Regions from separate parts of the Streptomyces sp. NPDC107528 genome, predicted to be linked through region 3. Evidence: riboswitches for the same ligand, from Rfam matches in the RefSeq annotation. Region 3 holds a riboswitch; each other region holds the start of a gene.
The links. A riboswitch is a leader RNA that binds a small molecule or an ion and turns the genes downstream of it on or off. The one in region 3 is predicted to bind cyclic di-AMP.

Region 1 (4,769 bases), on a different contig from region 3:
CCGCCGCCCGGGTCACCGCGCGGGCGTACTCGGGCGTCTGCAGCAGCCCGGGCACCACGGAGGTCTCCAGCGTGCGCATCGCGCTCGCCTGGGACTCCAGGCTGATGAAGTCGCGGTACGTCGTCGGCAGCACTCCGCGGTACGCGTGCCACCAGTGATCCCGGCCGTCACCCTCGTCGGAGCCCGCCAACGCCAGCATCAACTGGCGTAGTTGGGCATCCTGTACGCCGTAGACGTCGAGCAGTAACCGCACATCGGCCGGTTTCACCCCGCTGGCGCCCGTCTCGATCCGGCTCACCTTGGACTGGTGCCAGCCCACCAGCCGGGCCGCCTCACCACTGGTGAGCCCGGCCCCGGTGCGCAACGCACGCAGTTCCGCGCCCAGTTTCCGGCGGCGCACCGCGGGACCGTGCTGCATGCGTAACTCCTTACTCCAACCGAGCCGTCCAAATACGGTCTGCCGTCGCAGAGTTCACCGCTTCGAGCGACAGATATATGCATATCTCGGGGGATCGGCACCGTGACGGCCCTGGTAATGGCAGTCTGGCGACGAAGCACCAGTCCGGGACCGTACTCGAACCCTCCGCTCTGTGTCGGACTGCGGTCCCGTTGGGAAAGGGACGACATCGCCATGGCAGACCATTTGGAAGCATCCGTCACTCTGCCGAGCGATCCCGCCTCGGTCTCCGCGGCCCGGACCTATGTGGTCACCACCCTTGCGGAGTGGGGACTGCCACCGGACACGGAAGTGGCCGACACCATCCGCCTGATCGTCTCCGAACTCACCACCAACGCCGTACAGCACACCCTCGGCCAGTCACCCACCTTCACGGTGGACCTCGTGCTCGACCGTGACGAACACCTGCGCATCGGGGTCACCGACAGCCACCCGCGCTTCCCCAAGCGGCTGCCCGCAGCCGTCCAGCAGGACAACGGCCGTGGCCTGGTCATCATCCGCTGGCTGACCGCGGAATGCGGCGGCAAGCTGAGAGTGCGCCCGACCCGCGAGGGCGGCAAGACCATCTCCATCGAACTGCCGTGGACGGTGCCCGCGGAACCCGTGCCGACTGCAGGGCCCCAGGAACCGTAGCCGCAGGCCCGCCCCTCAGGTCTGCCGTGACCGGCCGAACGAGCCGCGCAGCAGAGCCCGGAAGGCATCCGCGGCCGGGGCCGCCTCCTCGCTCCGGAAGGCGACCGAGATCGTACGGCGCAGCTCAGCGCCCTCCAGCGCGCGCACCCCGACCGGCGTGACCGACGTACGCGCCACCATCTCCGGTACGACCGCGACCCCGAGCCCCGCACTGGCCAGCGCGCACACCAGGAGATAGCCCGGCGTCGGCACCAGCACCGAGGGCCAGGCCCCCGCCCGGGCCAGCACCGCCTCCACCCCTCGCCGGGCCGGAGCGTCCGGCGCCATGCTGATCAGCGGCTGCCCGGCGAGCTCGGCCAGCGGCAGCCGTGCGGTCCCGGTGGTGAGGGCGTGGCCCGGAGCGGACACCAGGACCAGTTCCTCGACGAGGATCGGCTCGACGCGGACCGAGGACGCGAGCGGAATCGGGTCGCCCGGCTCATACGCGTGCGTCAGCGCCAGATCCACCTCCCCGGCCGCCACGGCGGCGACACCCGCCGACGGTTCGTAGTCGGCGACCGTCAGCTCCACGTCCGGATGGGCCCGCCGGAAGGCGCTGAGGGCCGGCGGCAGCAGATGGATGCCCGCGGTCTGGAAGGTGCCGAGCCGGAGCGTGCCGCCCGACAGGCCGGTCAGCCGGGCCAGCTCGTGCCGGGCCCGCTCCAGCTCGTCGAGTACTCGCCGCGCCCGCGCCACCAGCAGCTCGCCCGCACCCGTCAGCCGCGCCCCGCGGTGATGCCGTACCAGAAGGGCGGTGCCCGCCTCGCGCTCCAGCTTGGCCAGCTGCTGGGAGAGCGCAGGTGTGGTGTAGCCGAGCCGCTCCGCCGCCCGGGTGATCGAGCCCGCCTCGGCGACCGCCACCAGGGCGGCGAGCCTGGTCGGGTCTTACATGCCGGGCTCCTCGTCCGTCCAAGCCTGTCTGCCTAAAGCAATGCTTTAGGCAGACCCAGGATATTCGACATACCTGCTGAAGGCTTCCCCGCGGCACGCTGGGTGCCATGGACGCTCAGCTCATCGCCTTCGCCGGGGTTTCCGCCGGCCTCGTCGCCATGCCCGGCGCCGACTTCACGGTCGTCGTGCGCAACGCCCTCGTCTCCCGCCGGGCCGGTATCGCGTGCGCGCTCGGGATCGGGGCCGGGCTGCTGGTGCATGTGACGCTGGCCGTGCTGGGGGTCGCCGCGGTCCTGGCCGCCGTACCGGCGCTGTTCCGCGCGCTCCAAGTGGTCGGCGGGGTCTATGTGTTGTATCTGGGCGTCCAGACCCTGCGGCAGCGGCGCAGTGAAGTGGCGGACACGGGCGAGGACTCCACCGGGCGACCGCTGCGGCAGGGCTTCGTCACCAACGCCCTCAACCCGAAGGCGTCCCTGACCTTCCTCAGCGTGCTGCCCCAGTTCGTGCCCGCGGGCGCTCCCGCGCTGCCCCGGACGCTGCTGCTCGCACTGATCGTGCTCGCGATCGCACTGGTGTGGTTCCAGGTGGTCGCCCTGCTGGTGGACCGGCTCGGGCGGTGGCTGCGCCGGCCGCGCGCCGCCCGGGCGGTCACGACCGTCACCGGCGTCGCGCTGACGGCCTTCGGCGTCGGGCTCCTCGCCGGGCCGCTGATGGCCGTCTGACGGCCCTTCTCGTGCCCCGAGGGCGATGACGGCGTGTCAGGCCGCCGCCATCACCCCCGGGTGGGTCACTTGACCCGGCCGTACCAGACGCTCCTGGTCCAGATCTTCTGCAGCCTTACCACGTCCCCGCTCTTGGGGGAGTGCCAGATCTTTCCCTTCCCGGCGTAGATGCCGACGTGGTAGACGTACGACCCCGAGTGGAAGAACACCAGGTCTCCGGCCTTGCGGCTCTTGGCGGAGATGTGGCGGGTCTTGTTGTACTGCTGGGCCGCCGTACGGGGCAGCTTCTTGCCCGCCTTCTTGAACGAGTAGAGCGTCAGCCCGGAGCAGTCGAACCGGTTCGGCCCCGTGGCGCCCCACCTGTACGGGGAGCCCTTCTTGGAGGCCGCGATCTGAAGTGCCTTCGTCGCCGGTGTGGCTGCCTCCGCTTCGGACGTGAAGCCGGGCGCCATTATCGAGCCGCCCACCGCGGCGATGGTGAGAGCCGAGGCCGTACCGGCCCGGGCCATGAGCGACGGGACACGATTGAGCGCAGTCATGCGCAACCCTTCGTCAGCCGCCTGTGAAGGATGACCTGTCGGATTCGGGCTGGCGAAGTTGCCCGGCCGCATTGCTGCGGCTTCACCCCAAGGGCTGCTCGGATCGAACGAACGTCCGCTCCGGCGACCCGTCTTGCTCGGGTCCTCCACTCCTGCCGATCCACTCCTGTCGACCGGTCATCCAGGCGGCGGCAGGACTCGGCGTCCGCCCGGACCGCCCCGCCGCTGCGGCGGGGGCTTGTCGTCAGACAGGGATCTTGGTGCACGGATGAGCGAAATACCCAGCGGAACCGGTGATTTGTGGTGTTAGTCACCACTCACCCGTTCGGGTGGGTACCCGTGTGTTCGAGAGGGTGTCCAGAGGGTGAAGGCGTCCCGGACCAGCGATGGAGCGCCTTGTTCCGCCTTGGACTCATGCCCGATGCGCAACCCTGACGGGCCCGCAAAAGGAGCCACGGATACGCCGAAAGGGGGTACGCCGTTTGGTCCGTTTCAGCCTTGGTCCGGACGCCTCGTCAGTGGGATCGAGACGTCCGGGACCGTCCTGTACACGTCGTCAACTGTCGGAGCGCGGCGGCAGCGTGACGCGAGCCGTGCGGCGCTCCCCGTCCAGCACGCGCAGCGCACGCGCGAGCGTGGGAGCGTGCAGCTCCGTCTCGCCCCGCTGGTGCATCAGCGCCAGCGCGTCCCGCAGCTCGGCCGCTCTGCGGACGAGCGCCTGGGCGGCACGCAGTCCGCGGTAGGTGTCGCCGTCCTGCGCCGGGTTGATCCGGCCGAGCAGGTCCACCACATCGAGATAACGGTCGATCAACTCGCCCTCCGCACGGGTCAGCGCGGGCAGCGGCGGCAACTCGGGTGGCAGCACCGGCCGATCACCGCCCCGTGGGTGGCGCGAGGGTCGCCTTGCGGCTGGGGATGATCCGGTCCACCAGTCCGTACTCCAGCGCCTCCTGGGCGTTCAGGATCTTGTCCCGCTCGATGTCCTTGGACACCTGCTCGCGGCTGCGCCCGGTGTGCCGGGCGAGCATCTCCTCCAGGCGGGCCCGAATCCTCGTCAGTTCGTCGGCCTGGATGGCCAGATCGCTGGCCTGGCCCTCGACCGGCTCGGGCAGCCCCGGCTGATGGATCACCACCCGGGCCCCGGGCAGGGCGAACCGCTTCCCCGGCGTGCCCGCGGCGAGCAGCACCGCGCCGGACGCGCCGGCCTGGCCCAGGCAGATCGTCTCCACGTCGCAGGTGACGTACTGCATCGTGTCGTAGATCGCCGACATCGAGCTGAACGAGCCGCCGGGTGAATTGATGTACAGCGAGATGTCCTGGTCGGGGTCCTTGTGCTCCAGATACATGAACTGGGCCATCACGTCGTTCGCCGAGATGTCGTCGATCTGCGTGCCGAGAAAGACGATCCGCTCCTCCAGCAGCTTCGAGTACGGATCCTGCGTCCTGGTGCCTGAACTCGTGCGCTCGGTGAACTCGGGCAGTACATAG
Region 2 (4,769 bases), on a different contig from region 3:
CGCGCACCCGCTCTTCACCGTCCTGACCGGCATCGGCTTCGGCATCGCCGCACTCTCCGGCGAGCGGCAGCACGCGCGGCGCGTCCTCCTCCCCCTCTCCGGGCTGCTGCTCGCCATGGGCATGCACGCCCTGTGGAACGGCTCGTCGTCCTTCGGCGAGTTCGGGTTCTTCGCGGTGTACGCGGCCTTCATGGTGCCCACGTTCGGGCTGCTCACCTGGCTGGTGATCTGGACCCGGCAGCGCGAGCTGAGGACCGTGCGCGAGGAGCTGCCCGCCTATGTCGTCACCGGGTGGCTGTCGCCGAGCGAGCCGTACGCACTGGGCTCGATGCGGGACCGGCGGGTGGCCCGGCAGTACGCGCGCCGCCACGGCGGGCGGACGGCGGCGCGGGCCGTGGCGCAGTACGAGGCCTACGCCACGTCGTTGGCGTTCCTACGGCACCGGGGACGCCGCGGGCGGGCCGGCGCCGACTTCGTCGTACGGGAACACGAGTTGCTGCACGAGCTGTGGCGACGCCGGGAGGTCGCACGGCCGGCACTGGAGCACGCGGTGGCCGCGGCGCGGGTCTGGCCGCCGGCTCATGGGTACGGGGCGCCGCCCGGTCACTGGCAGCCGTACGGGAGCGGGTACGCGGGATACGGGGCGGCGGCGCCCTACCCCGCGTACAACCCCTATCGGACGTGACCGTGGGGCGGCGGGAGGATCATGCCGACGCCGCCGTGAGCCTCCCCAGTTCCCCCTCCGTCAACGTCAGCTCCGCCACCCCCAGCAGCGCCGGCAGCTGCTCCGGCGTCCGTGCCGAGGCGATCGGGGCCGTGACCGTCGGCTGGGCCGCGAGCCAGGACAAGGCCACCGCGGCCACGGGTACCTCGTGGGCGGACGCGATCTCGTCCAGCACCGCCAGCACCCTGCGGCCCCGCTCCGTCTCCGCGTGCTTGCCGGCGCCCTGGGCACGGGGACTGTCCACGGCCGTACCGGCGCGGTACTTGCCCGTGAGGAACCCGGCCGCCAGGGCGAAGTACGGGACCGCCGCCAGGCCCTGCCGTTCGGCGAGGTTCTGGAGTTCGCCCTCGTAGGTGTCGCGGGAGACCAGGTTGTAGTGGGGCTGGAGGGCGACATAGCGAGCCAGGCCTTCGCGGTCGGAGAAGGCGAGGGACGCCTCCAGCCGCGTCGCCGAGATGTTGGAGGCGGCGATGTCGCGCACCTTGCCCGCCTTCACCAGCTCGTCCAGCGCGCCGACGATCTCCTCGACCGGCACTTCCGGCTTGTCGAAGTGGGTGTAGTAGAGGTCGATGTGGTCGGTGCCGAGGCGACGCAGGGAGGCGTTTGCGGCCGCCTTGATGTTGGCGGCGGTGAGGCCCTGGAAGTCGGGATGCTGGCTGACCTTCGTGGCGATCACGATGTCCGCCCGGTTGCCGCGCGCCTTCAGCCAGTTGCCGATGACGGTCTCGGACTCGCCGCCCACGTTGCCCTCGACCCACGCCGAGTACGAGTCGGCCGTGTCGATGAAGTTGCCGCCCGCCTCGGTGTACGCGTCGAGGACGGCGAAGGACTGGGGCTCGTCGGCGGTCCAGCCGAAGACGTTGCCACCGAGGCAGAGCGGGAAGACCTCGAGGTCGGAGGAGCCGAGCTTGCGTAGAGAAGTCATGCTCGACATCAACGTCCGTGATGGAGGCCGATCTTCCGGAAGGGCCGCAAAGTTCCCGTAAACAGGCGAACCCCGGCGCTGCGGATACCGGCAGGCCTGACGTCGGGGGGACGCCGTCAGGACTGCCGAGGATCGGAGCAGGAAGCCGGGGTTCAGAAGTGGCCGAGCCTCAACAGGCGCACGGGCCGTCAGGACTTCAGGGCGTGAGCCCCTTGCCGCGCAGCCACGCCAGCGGGTCGATGCCGCTGGAGCTGCCGCCGGGGTGCACCTCGAGGTGCAGGTGGGCGCCGGTCACGTTGCCCGTGGCGCCGACGCGGCCGATGACGTCACCGGTGTTGACCTTCTGGCCGACGCTCACGCTGATCGAGGACTGGTGCGCGAACCAGACCTCGGTGCCGTCGTCGAGGGTGAGCTCGGTCTTGTAGCCGTACGAGCCGTCCCAGCCGGCGAACGTGATCGTGCCGCTGTGCACGGCCTTGATCAGCGTCCCGGTGGGCGCGGCGAAGTCGAGGCCCGTGTGGTAGCCGGAGGACCAGTAGGCGCCGGCCTGCCCGAAGGTCGAGGTGAGGGTGTACGAGGAGGTCGGCAGTGTGTACTGCTTGGCCAGCTCGGCGAGTCGCTCGGCCTCGGCCTTCTTGCGGGCCTCCTCCTCGGCCTCGGCCTTCGCGGCGGCGGCCTTGGCCTTGGCTTCCTTCTCCGCCTTGGCGGCCGCGTCGGCGGCCTCCTTCTCGGCGGCGGCGACCGCGGCTGCGGCGGCCTTGCTGTCGATCTGGTCCTGCTGGAACTCGGCCTGCGCGATGATCCGGCTCCGCAGCGCCTCACCGGCGTCGGAACCGCCCTGCGCGGTGTCCTCGGAGGTCTCGCCCATGGTGCTGAGCGCGGTGGCCGCGTCCTCGGCGGGGTCGGAGGAGTCGTCCGAGATCAGGGGCAGGTCCGGCATGGTGATGGCGACCGGCGGCTTGCCGCTGTTCGCGCTGGCCATGCCGCCCGCGCCGACGGCGGCTATGACACCGACGCCGAGGACCGTGGAGCTGCGGGCGAGTCCCCCGCCGCGCTGCTTGGAGACGCGATGCCTGCCGCGTACGGGACGAAGGGACTCCGCGGTGGGGTTCCACTCCTCGAAGGGGCCCTCGTCGGTGCGGTCGCGGTCGTAGCCGAAGGTGTCGGTATTGCGCTGACTCGGCACGAACGGGGCTTGCGGGGCAGGCCGGTTGGACGCCACGTGGGCGTACTCCTTTCCTTCCTTCTCGCCTACCGGGTTAGCTGACGGGTTCGGAGCAGGAAGGTCTCCTACGCGCGTATACCGCCCGTGAGTTCACGGTGGTATTTGCGCGATTCACCCCAAGGTGGTGGTTCCCCGGTTCCCTTTCGAGATTCGGCGCGTGCGCACGGAGCCGACTCTTGTGACGGCTGGGACGACCGCGCTGCGTTATCGAACGTTAATAGACCCGGGGTGCTGATTCCAAGCTGTTCCACTTGATCATTAACGATTTTCGCCCGGACTTACGGGTCATGAGCGGCCTAAATCGGGCGAGTTGGCCAGACCTCAGGCGTCACACGGGTATTGACGGTATGTCAGTTGTTATGCGGAGGGGGATCACCCGGTCACGGCCGGTGACATCACGGCCGCCGTACGGCGATGAGGGCCATGTCGTCCGCCATCCCGCCCCCCGAGTGCCGCCGCACCTCCGTCGCGAGGACGCCGAGCAGCGCGGCCGGCTCGCGGCGGGCGTTGGCGCGCCCCGCGAGTCCCGCCTCGGGGTCGTAGAAGCGGTCGCCGGCGTCCCGTGCCTCGCTCAGGCCGTCGGTGTACAGGAGCAGCGTGGCCCCGCTCGGGCAGTCGGCCTCCTGGGCCCGGTCGGGCCAGACGCCCAGGTCCCGCATGCCGAGCGGCAGTGCGGGCTCGGCGGCGGGCAGCGCGCGCACGGTGCCGTCGGCGTGCAGCAACAGGGGCGAGGGATGCCCGCGGTTGACGAGGCGCACGATCCCGCTGCCGTGCGGCAGCTCGGCGAGCACGACGGTGGTGAACCCCTCGTCGGACTCGGCCCACTCGCGCCGGTCGCGCTCGCGGGCCAGCGCCCGCTCCAGGCGCAGTGCCACCGCCTCCAGCGTGGCCTCCTGCTCGGCGGCCTCCCGGAAGGCCCCGATGACCACGGCGACCGCGCCCACCGCCCCGATGCCCTTGCCGCGTACGTCCCCCACGACGACCCGCAGGCCGTGCGGGCTGTCCTGCACGGCGTACAGGTCGCCGCCGATGGACGCGCCCTCCTGCGCCGCCTCGTACCGTGCCGCGATCTGGAAGCCGCCGATCCGCTCGGCGGGCTGGGGCAGTACGGCGCGCTGGGCGGCCTCGGCGATCTCGCGGGCGGAGGCGAGGCGTTCGTCGCTGCGGCGGACGAGGATGTTGATGAGGACGGCGAGGACGGAGACGGTGACCACGGTGACCAGTTCCGTGATCGCCCCGGCCCGGGGCAGGCCGCCGCGCACGATGCGCAGCACGAGCAGGGCGGTGACGGCCACGATGCCCGTGAGTACGGTGCCGCGCTGTGAGTAGAGCGGGGCGGCGACCAGGGGTGCGGCGGTGAAGAAGGGGGCGCCGGTGAAGTCCGTGGGCGTGACGGAGTCGTACACGCATCCGGCCGCGATCAGCAGGGCGGGGAGCAGCCGGACGAACCGGCGTGCGTACGAGATCCGCCGTTGCTCCACCTCACCAGGGTTGCCGATGCGGGAGCGCGGGGCGAGTGGTGAGGGCCGACCGGACGAGCGGCGCGGTCGGGGGGAAAACACTCAGGGCCGGAACTGATCAGTTCCGACCCTGAGTCATCAGTAGCGGGGACAGGATTTGAACCTGCGACCTCTGGGTTATGAGCCCAGCGAGCTACCGAGCTGCTCCACCCCGCGGCGATGACTCAATAGTACGCCATCCGCAGGACAAGATGCACACGCGTTTCCCCGGCCCCGCCCTGAACGGTGTTTTCCGCACCCGTCGGGCGGGGCGGTCAGGGCAGCAGATGCCCATTCGGAGCCTTGGCCCGCCCCTCGTATTCCGGCAGGACCACGACATCCGCTCCCTCCCCCGCCAGCAGCCCGCTCCCGTCGGCCCCCGCCACGAAGGTGTCC
Region 3 (4,769 bases):
AGGCGATCGTCACGGTCTGCTCCGCGGACGATCGCTATGACAACGACGTGCACTACATGGGAGGTTCCGTCCTCGCCGTCGACATGCACGCCTGGGCGTCGACGATGCTCGCCTTCGCCGCCCGCCCGCCGGACCCGCAGTATGTCGGGGACGCCTGGCGGGAGATGTGGCTCAAGCGGCTGGAGGCCGTCGAACCGTTCCTGCACACCTGGCTCGGCCACCAGACGCGCGACGACTACTGGCGCCACGGCAGCGTCTGCGAGGACTACGGCGCGATCGACGCCGCCGTCCTGGCGGTGGGCGGCTGGCACGACCCGTACCGCGACACCGTCCTGCGTCTCGTCGAGCACCTGCCGGCGGACCGCGTGCGCGGCCTGATCGGCCCCTGGTCGCACCAGTACCCCGACCGCGGCCTGCCGCCGGGCCCGGCGATCGGCTTCCTCCAGGAGACGCTGCGCTGGTGGGACCACTGGCTGAAGGACGAGGACACGGGCGTCATGGCCGAGCCCCTGCTGCGCTCGTACGTCAGCGACTCGCACCGCCCGGCCACGGTGTACCCCACGCTGCCCGGCCGCTGGGTCGGCGAGCCGGCCTGGCCCTCTCCGCACGTGCGCGCGGTGACGTACGCCTTCCAGGGCGCCCCCGTCCTCGTCCGCTCCCCCATGCACACCGGGATCGACGCCGGCCGCTTCTTCCCCTTCGGCAACGATGCCGACCTGCCGCCGGACCAGCGGGAGGAGGACGCGCGGTCGGCGTGCTTCGAGTTCGAGGTGGGCGAGGAGACCTGGGTGTCGGGGCGGCCGAAGGTGCGGCTGCGGCTGACGTCGGAGGTGCCGCGCGGGCAGGTCGTCGCCCGGCTCTGCGACGTGGCACCGGACGGCTCCTCGACCCTGGTCACGCGGGGCGTGCTGAACCTGTCGGCGCGCCACGGCCGGGACCGCGCGGTGCCGTGGGAGCCGGGCGCCACCGAGGACGTGACCTTCGAGCTGAACGGCATCGGCCACGCCTTCCCGCCCGGGCACCGCATCCGCCTCGCCGTCTCCTCCGCGTACTGGCCGTGGATCTGGCCCCAGCCGGACTCGGCGGCGGGCTTCGGCCTGGAACCGTCGGGAAGCTCGCTGGAACTTCCGGTACGCGCGCGTGCGTTGGACGAGTCAGCAGACGACACAGCGATCACCTTCGAGGAACCGGAGCAGGCGGAACCGCTCGGCGTGAACTCCCCCATCACGCTGGACGAGCCGCGCCCCGAGCGGCTCGTCGTGCGGGACGTGGCCAAGGGCGAGTGGCGCCTGGACGTCGACCCCCGGTACGGCGGCACGCGCGTGTACCCCGACGGCCTGGAGTTCACCGAGGACGCGCTGGAGACGTACACGATCAACGAGTGGGACCCCTTGTCGGCCCGTACCCGTTCGGAGTGGTCGATCCGCCTGCACCGGCCGGAGCTGGGGTGGGACGCGACGGTGCGGACGCGCTCGGAGATCAGCTGCGACCGGCATGACTTCATCGCCTCCAACGAGGTGATCTGCCGGGAGGGCGAAGAGGTACTTTTCCACCGGACATGGGAGAAACGGACTCCACGGACAGCCGGTTAAAGGCGAGTTGGAATCATTGCCCGATTTGCCGCTCTTGTGGATGCCAGTGAGTTGGGTCACTCGCACCCGGTCACGCACCACCTCGGGGCACCCGCGTCTCCCCTTGCCTCAAAAGCAAGTTGAGGCTTGGCAACCGCAAAGGATCAAGCGCCCCATTCACACCAGACCATGGTCAACCGGCCGACAGGTGACCACGGCACTTGTTCCGGGCATGTGCTCTCGCATACGTTCCCGCTCAGTCGGGCGGACGCCTAATCCTGCCGCCGCCCGAGTCACCCACCCACGCAACTCACTCACGCACGGCAGGAGCGGGGGACCCAGGTAAGTCGCCGGACCGGACGCCTTGATGGCGCACCGAACCGGCTCGGGGTGAAGTCGCACCGCCACACGGCGGCGCGGCCGGGCATCTCCCGCCCGAACCCGACAGCTCACCTCGCAGGCGCCGGAGAGGAACAGCGCCATGCCCCGAGGCAAACACCGCCGCCCCCGCACCAACCCGCTCACCCGGCACGTCATCGCAGCCGGCACCGGCACCGCCGCCCTCGCCATCCCGCTCCTGAGCGCGACCACCGCGAGCGCCGCACAGCCCGCCCAGTCCCCCACCGTCGCGCAGGCCGCTCCCCAGGCCGCCGTGAAGGCCAAGACGGTCACGTACACGACGAAGAAGGGCGACACGCTCTACGGCGTCGCCGACCGGTACGACGCGCAGGGCGGCTGGAAGCAGCTCTACAAGGACAACCGCAAGGCGATCGGCGACGACCCCCGTCTGATCCACCCCGGCCTCGACCTGGAGGTCCGGGCGACGAAGAAGGCGAGTTCGCCGGACAAGTCGGCCGACAAGGCGTCCGCGCCCGCCAAGAAGTCCAACGTCGCCAAGGCCACCCAGTCCTCCGTGAAGACGTACCCGAACAACCTCGACGGCTGGATCCGCAACGCGCTGGACATCATGGCGCAAAACGGAATTCCGGGTTCGTACGAGGGCATTCAGCGCAACATCATGCGCGAGTCGTCCGGCAACCCCCAGGCCATCAACAACTGGGACTCCAACGCCGTCGCGGGCACCCCGTCCAAGGGCCTCCTCCAGGTCATCGACCCGACCTTCGCGTCGTACCACGTGCCGGGGACGGTGTACGACCCCTTCGACCCGGTCGCGAACATCACGGCCGCGTGCAACTACGCGGCCGCGCGTTACGGCTCGATCGACAACGTGAACGGCCCCTACTAGGCCCTGGCGCGGGGGCCTGGTCCGACGACGTGCCCTACTGGGCGAAGTCGGCCAGGCGCCCCGCGAACAGCCTCTCGAGGACGACGGCGATGCCGTCGTCCTCGTTCGAGAGGGTGATCTCGTCGGCGACCGCCTTGAGTTCGGGATGCGCGTTGGCCATCGCCACCCCGCGGGCGGCCCAGTCGAACATGGGGATGTCGTTGGGCATGTCCCCGAAGGCGATCGTCTCGTGCGCGCCCAGACCGAGATGCTCGGCGGCGAGGGCGAGACCGGTCGCCTTCGTGACGCCGCATGGCTGGAGTTCGACGGTCCCGGGCCCCGACATGGTGACCGTCGCGAGCGACCCGACCACCGACCGCGCCGTCGCCGCCAACTCGTCGTCGGACAGGGTGGGATGGCGCAGCAGCACCTTGCTGATCGGCTCGCACCACAGGTCGTCGCGGTGCCGGACGCGTACGGCGGGCAGGGTGGGGTGCGGCATCAGGTACCCGGGCTCGATGAGCGTGAGGCCGTCCACGCCGTCCTGGTCGACGGCCGCGTACACCTGCCCCACCTCGGCCTCGATCTTGCCGAGCGCGGTCTCCGCCAACTCCCGGTCCAGGGTGATGGACCACAGCAGACAGTCCGCTCCGGCGTCGTACAACTGCGCGCCCTGTCCGCACACCGCGAGCCCCCGGCTGCCCAGGACGTCGAGGAGCGGGCGCACTCTGGGCGCCGGCCGGCCCGTCACGACGAGGTGCTGCGCACCGGCCGCCGCCGCCTGCGCGAGCGCGTCGAGGGAACGGTCGGAGAGCGTGTCGTCGCCTCGGAGCAGCGTCCCGTCCAGGTCAGTGGCGATGAGTGAATATGCGATGGGTCGGGCCATGATCAGAGAATACGGACAGGAGGCCCCATCGACTCGACTCGAACCGGACGGCTGCTGTGTTCACATGTGTTGACACCTGTTCCGGTTCCAGTTCTGATTCCACCCGGGCAACTTCCTTTTGCTTGTGGCGATTTCACTCCCACGTGGTGCCGGCGAGCTCCTGGGCGGCACCGACTCAGGTCTCGTCGACGCGGCCGAGTGCGGCGACCTGCTGATTCGCCCGCCCCGACGACGCGAGTTCCGCACTGCCCAAGACCCTCGTCTCACCCGTAACGTGTGGCCAGACCACATGGCACGGAGCGTATGAGAGTGAGGCAGCACCCCATGCCCCCCTTCGATCTCCCCGAGGGCGACCCCTTCGGCACGCACAACCTTCCGTACGGCGTCTTCTCCCTTCCCGGCTCGGACTCCGCGCGACGGGTCGGCGTCCGGCTCGGCGACCACGTCCTCGACGCGGGCAGGGCGGCCTACGCGCTCGGCTCGCCGTACGCCCCGCTGCTCGCCCAGGACTCCCTGAACCCGCTGCTCGCCGCCGGCCACACCACGTGGTCGGACGTACGGCGCGCACTGACGGCCTGGGTGACGGTGCCGGCGCACCAGGAGGCCATCGCGGACCTTCTCCACCCTCTGTCCTCAGTCACCCTGCACCTCCCCTTCGAGGTCGCGGACTACGTCGATTTCTACGCCTCCGAGAACCACGCCCGGAACGTCGGCCAGATCTTCCGCCCCGACGCCGAGGATTCGCTCACCCCCAACTGGAAACACCTGCCGATCGGTTACCACGGGCGCGCCGGCACGGTCGTGGTCTCCGGCACGGACGTCGTACGTCCGTCCGGCCAGCGCAAGGCCCCCACTGATCCGGCGCCGGTCTTCGGCCCGTCGGTCCGCCTCGACATCGAGGCAGAGGTCGGCTTCGTGATCGGCACGCCCTCGGAGATGGGCAAGCCGGTGGCGCTGGGCGACTTCCGTGAGCACGTCTTCGGCCTGTGCCTGCTCAACGACTGGTCGGCACGCGACGTCCAGGCCTGGGAGTACGTCCCCCTCGGCCCGTTCCTCGGCAAGTCCTTCGCCACGTCGGTGTCGGCGT

Region 1: another riboswitch for cyclic di-AMP. It lies ahead of ACZ7L5_RS34055 (C40 family peptidase); the one in region 3 lies ahead of ACZ7L5_RS37565 (LysM peptidoglycan-binding domain-containing protein).
Region 2: another riboswitch for cyclic di-AMP. It lies ahead of ACZ7L5_RS16885 (M23 family metallopeptidase); the one in region 3 lies ahead of ACZ7L5_RS37565 (LysM peptidoglycan-binding domain-containing protein).

Annotation. Positions count from the first base shown of each region.
Region 1 is NZ_JBVKAV010000012.1:144,427-149,195, forward strand. It holds gene ACZ7L5_RS34035 (helix-turn-helix domain-containing protein) at 1-418, opposite strand, end outside; gene ACZ7L5_RS34040 (ATP-binding protein) at 632-1,090, shown strand; gene ACZ7L5_RS34045 (LysR family transcriptional regulator) at 1,106-1,993, opposite strand; gene ACZ7L5_RS34050 (LysE family translocator) at 2,128-2,742, shown strand; gene ACZ7L5_RS34055 (C40 family peptidase) at 2,808-3,281, opposite strand; cyclic di-AMP (ydaO/yuaA leader) riboswitch at 3,285-3,479, opposite strand; gene ACZ7L5_RS34060 (hypothetical protein) at 3,838-4,146, opposite strand; gene ACZ7L5_RS34065 (ATP-dependent Clp protease proteolytic subunit) at 4,154-4,769, opposite strand, start outside.
Region 2 is NZ_JBVKAV010000004.1:683,480-688,248, reverse strand. It holds gene ACZ7L5_RS16895 (PrsW family intramembrane metalloprotease) at 1-685, shown strand, start outside; gene ACZ7L5_RS16890 (aldo/keto reductase) at 705-1,649, opposite strand; gene ACZ7L5_RS16885 (M23 family metallopeptidase) at 1,846-2,871, opposite strand; cyclic di-AMP (ydaO/yuaA leader) riboswitch at 2,883-3,040, opposite strand; gene ACZ7L5_RS16880 (PP2C family protein-serine/threonine phosphatase) at 3,270-4,373, opposite strand; tRNA gene ACZ7L5_RS16875 (tRNA-Met) at 4,477-4,550, opposite strand; gene ACZ7L5_RS16870 (dihydrofolate reductase family protein) at 4,649-4,769, opposite strand, start outside.
Region 3 is NZ_JBVKAV010000014.1:105,131-109,899, forward strand. It holds gene ACZ7L5_RS37560 (CocE/NonD family hydrolase) at 1-1,592, shown strand, start outside; cyclic di-AMP (ydaO/yuaA leader) riboswitch at 1,873-2,047, shown strand; gene ACZ7L5_RS37565 (LysM peptidoglycan-binding domain-containing protein) at 2,053-2,817, shown strand; gene ACZ7L5_RS37570 (HAD family hydrolase) at 2,852-3,682, opposite strand; gene fahA (fumarylacetoacetase) at 4,007-4,769, shown strand, end outside.